2 regions of the Pseudomonas sp. GW821-FHT07F01 genome follow, and region 1 is predicted to be linked to the other one. Evidence: riboswitches for the same ligand, from Rfam matches in the RefSeq annotation. Region 1 holds a riboswitch; the other holds the start of a gene.
What was found. A riboswitch is a leader RNA that binds a small molecule or an ion and turns the genes downstream of it on or off. The one in region 1 is predicted to bind manganese.
Positions count from the first base shown of each region.

Region 2: another riboswitch for manganese. It lies ahead of mntP (manganese efflux pump MntP); the one in region 1 lies ahead of AC07R1_RS18875 (TMEM165/GDT1 family protein).

Region 1 covers NZ_JBWKQO010000005.1:124,538-126,734, reverse strand. The annotation lists gene AC07R1_RS18880 (methyltransferase) at 1-698, shown strand, start outside; yybP-ykoY riboswitch at 750-873, shown strand; gene AC07R1_RS18875 (TMEM165/GDT1 family protein) at 965-1,549, shown strand; gene AC07R1_RS18870 (M48 family metallopeptidase) at 1,635-2,197, opposite strand, start outside.
Region 2 covers NZ_JBWKQO010000001.1:643,837-646,033, reverse strand. The annotation lists gene AC07R1_RS03025 (GNAT family N-acetyltransferase) at 1-487, shown strand, start outside; gene mntP (manganese efflux pump MntP) at 563-1,135, opposite strand; yybP-ykoY riboswitch at 1,146-1,306, opposite strand; gene AC07R1_RS03015 (GFA family protein) at 1,417-1,905, shown strand; gene AC07R1_RS03010 (serine hydrolase domain-containing protein) at 2,014-2,197, shown strand, end outside.

The sequences.
Region 1 (2,197 bases):
TGGGCGAGAAGCGCAGCGGCGTGGAGAGTGCGGCCAAGCAACTCAACCCCTTCGGCAAACCGCGCAAGCTCGATAGCGCCCGGCACTGCCAGCTGTGGCAGGTCACGGTGGCCAATGCTCCCGAACCGCTCACCCTGCAGAGCCTGGCCCAGGAGTACGAACTGCCGCTGGCCGAAGGCCCGCTGAAAGTCATCAGCCTGCCGGGGGTGTTCAGCCATGGCCGGCTGGATCGCGGCACCGCGCTGCTGCTGGAGCACCTGGACCACCTGCCCGCCGGCCACCTGCTGGACTTCGGCTGCGGTGCCGGAGTGCTCGGGGCCACCGTGAAACGCCGCTACCCGGACAGCCGCGTGACCCTGCTGGATGTGGACGCCTTCGCCGCCGCCAGCAGCCGCCTGACCCTGGCGGCCAACGGCCTGGAAGCCGAGGTGCTGACCGGTGACGGAGTCGACGCCGCGCCCATGGGGCTGAACGGCATCCTGACCAATCCGCCCTTCCACACCGGGGTCCATACCGACTACCAGGCAACGGAAAACCTGCTGCGAAAAGCAGCCAAACATCTGCAAAAAGGTGGAGAACTGCGAGTAGTTGCCAACAGCTTCCTGCGCTACCAGCCGCTGATCGAAGAGCACCTGGGGCCCTGTGCGATCAAGGCCGAAGGCCAGGGCTTTCGCATTTATCGGGCCAAGCGTGGCTGAAATCCTTTTTCGCAAACAAGGCTTGCCGAAAGAGTTTTGCCTAGGCAGAATCCGCTCCGTCCTAGGGGAGTAGTCTCCCACGAGCGCCACGCTCGTCCGGCATGCGTCAACATACTTGGTCCTCAGACCATGGCGCATGCGACCCAAGAGTCCGCACAGACGGACCGCAGGGTTTGACAAGACCTATGACACGCACACCTTACCCGGGGCGGGAAGGCTGTACGTGTCATAGCCGTGTCGACCCGCCCCTTAGGAAAACCCTGATGATGCTGGATTCTCTCCTCGTTCCCACCGCAATCGTTGCCTTGGCCGAAATCGGCGACAAGACGCAACTGCTTGCCCTGATTCTTGCCGCGCGTTTTCGCAAACCCTGGCCGATCATCGCCGGCATCGTTGCCGCGACCCTGGCCAACCATGCGGCGGCCGGTGCGGTAGGCGCCTGGTTCGGCAGCTTCTTCTCGGACTCGACCCTGCACTGGATCCTCGCCGCCAGCTTCACCGCCACCGCGCTGTGGACCCTGGTTCCGGACAAGATGGACGACGACGAAGCCAATACCGCACGCAAGTTCGGCCCATTCCTGACCACCCTGATCGCCTTCTTCCTGGCAGAAATCGGTGACAAGACCCAGGTCGCCACCGTCATGCTGGCGGCGCAGTACCCGGATCTGTGGCTGGTGATCATCGGTACCACCCTGGGCATGCTGATTGCCAACGTACCGGTGGTCCTGGCAGGCAACTTCGCCGCAGACAAGCTGCCCCTGACCCTGATCCGTCGCCTGGCGGCGTCGGCCTTCTTCATCCTCGCCGTGGTGGCGGTGTACAAGGCCATGCAGATCAGCGGCTGGGTATAAACGAAATCGCCGGCAAGCTGGCCCCTACGCAACCCGTAGGAGCCGGCGTGCCGGCGACAGCGTCATCGACAATGACGCGAAGGGATCAGGACTTCTTGGCGGCCTGATACAGCGGCATCACCTTGGGAATCGCCGCCTGCAAGGAAGCGATACGGCTGGTGGAAGCCGGGTGAGTGCTCATGAACTCGGGCGGCGCGGAGCCACCGGCAGCCTGGCCCATCTTGTTCCACAGGCTGATGGCCGCATTCGGGTTGTAACCGGCACGGGCGGCCAGTTCCAGGCCGATCAGGTCCGCTTCGTTTTCATTCTCGCGGCTGTTGGGCAGGGTCATCAGCAGGTTCACCCCGTTGTCGCCCAGGGCTACGGTTTCCTGCGGAACGCCGAACAAGGTGGCGATCTGCTTGCCGGCACCGACCGCATACTGCTTGGACATGGCTTCGCGACCGTGCTCGCGCAGGGCGTGGGCAATTTCATGACCCATGACCGCGGCGATTTCATCGTCGGTGAGTTTGAGCTTCTCGATCAGCCCGGAGTAGAAAATGATCTTGCCGCCAGGACCGCAGTTGGCGTTGAGCTCGTCGCTCTTGATCAGGTTGACTTCCCATTTCCACTGCGCGCAGTCGGGGCGGAAAGTCGGCGCCTGGGCAA
Region 2 (2,197 bases), on a different contig from region 1:
CGATGGCAGCCATGTGCTGATCCGCCCGCTGCGGCCCCAGGACCGGGAGCGGGAAAAGGCCTTTATCGAAAACCTCTCCCCGGCCACCCGGCACCAGCGCTTTCTCGGTGAGATCAAGGAAGTGGGCGAGCAACTGCTCAATCAACTGATGGATGTCGGCACGCCGCAGCGGGTGGCTTATGTGGCCCTGGTCCACGACAACGGCGAACTGCGGGAAGTGGGGATCAGCCGCTACGCCCAGGTAGACGAGCAGCCCTCGCATTGCGAGTTCGCCGTGACCATCGCCGATGAGTGGCAAGGCAAGGGCCTCGGCGCGCTATTGATGCAGCACCTGATCGACGAAGCCCGCAACAACGGTTTCCAGCAGATGTACTCGGTGGATTCCGCCGCCAACTACAGCATGCGCCGCCTGGCAAAACAGCTGGGCATGCGCAGCGCCATCGACCCCGATGACGCCACCCAGGTGATCCACAGCCTGGCGCTGTAACGCCAGAGCGCTCCGCGCCTCGGCCCGAGGCGCGGCCGCATTGCCCGCAGAACCGCCCCGCCGCCGATACTGAAGTCAAGCCACAGCCGACAGGTGCTCGTAGAGAATTCCCGAGCCGACGATGATCAGCACCACCCCGCCCAGCACTTCGGCGCGCTGGCCCATCACCGTGCCAATGGCGCGGCCCAGCATCACTCCCAGGGTGACCATGGTCATGGTGGCCAGGCCGATGGCGCTGGCCGCGACCCAGATGTTGACGCTGACGAACGCCAGCCCCACCCCCACCGCCAGGGCATCGATGCTGGTGGCCAGGCCGGTCACCGCCAGCAGCCAGAAGCCGTGCTGGCGCGGTTTTTCTTCCTCGGCCTCAGCCTGCTGGCGGGTGCCGTTGTAGATCATGTGCAGGCCCAGCAACAGCAGCAGGCTGAAGGCGATCCAGTGGTCCCAGTTGGCCACCCATTGAGTCGCGGCCTGGCCGATGAACCAGCCCACCACCGGGGTGATGGCTTCAATGACGCCGAAGATCAGGCCGATGCGCAAAGCTTCCAGCAGGCGCGGCTTGAGCATGGCCGAACCCTTGCCCACCGCGGCGGCGAAGGCATCGGTGGACATGGCGAAGGCGAGAAAGATGATCGAGGCTGGGTTCACGTTGAGTCTTCCGGTCGGGCTTGAGTCCACGACATGCCCACGCGCCCGACTTCAGCGCAGGTATGTCGATGGTCTCACCAACCGAAACGGTGCCCGTACCACGGCAGGTTGCCGAGAATGTTGATACGGGCGCCACCGCAGGGCGCGGTGGCAGGTTACTCCCCAAAGAGGCGCGCAGCTTAGCCGGCCACATGTGAAAATTTCATCGGCACCGCGTCACGACAGCTGCTCGCACAGCGGCTAGCCTGTGCAATCCACCCGTTGATTCGTGGAGGTACCCCATGCAACTCCAGGGCTCCTGCCATTGCGGCGCCGTGCACTTCAGCCTGTCCAGCCGCCATCCCTATCCCTACCAGCGCTGCTACTGCTCGATCTGCCGCAAGACCCAGGGCGGTGGCGGCTACGCCATCAACCTGGGGGGCGATGCGGCCAGCCTCAAGGTACGCGGGCGCAAGCACATCGTCATCTACCATGCCCGGCTCAAGCCCACCGGTGCCGCCCGGGCCCACAGCAGCAGCGCCGAACGGCACTTCTGCGGGCGCTGCGGCTCCGGGCTGTGGCTGTTCAGCCCGCAATGGCCGGAGCTGATCCACCCTTTTGCCTCGGCCATCGACACCCCGTTGCCGGTGCCGCCGCAACACACCCACTTGATGCTCGACTCCAGGGCGCCCTGGGTCGAGGTCGATGCCGGGGCGCACGACCTGCAGTTCGCCGAATACCCCGAGGAATCGATTGCCCAGTGGCACCAGCGCCTGGGGCTGGAGGCCTGAGCGCAACCGGGGCTTAACAGTCTTTGACAGTTTCCCGACAAAGCTGTCAAAGACTGCCACGCCCCCCTTCCCTAGCATCCGCTGATCCAATTGGCCCTCGGGTGCTGCATGTCCCGCAAACTTCTCGGCCTGCCGCTGGTGGGCCTGCTCTTGAGCAACCTCGGCTGCAACGGCCAGCCTCCGGCGCCGCCGCCCATCGCGCCCGGCGATTACGCCAGCATCATCGGCTACCTGAAGCAGTACATCCCGCAACAGATGGCCGAACATCAGGTGCCCGGGCTGTCCATCGCCC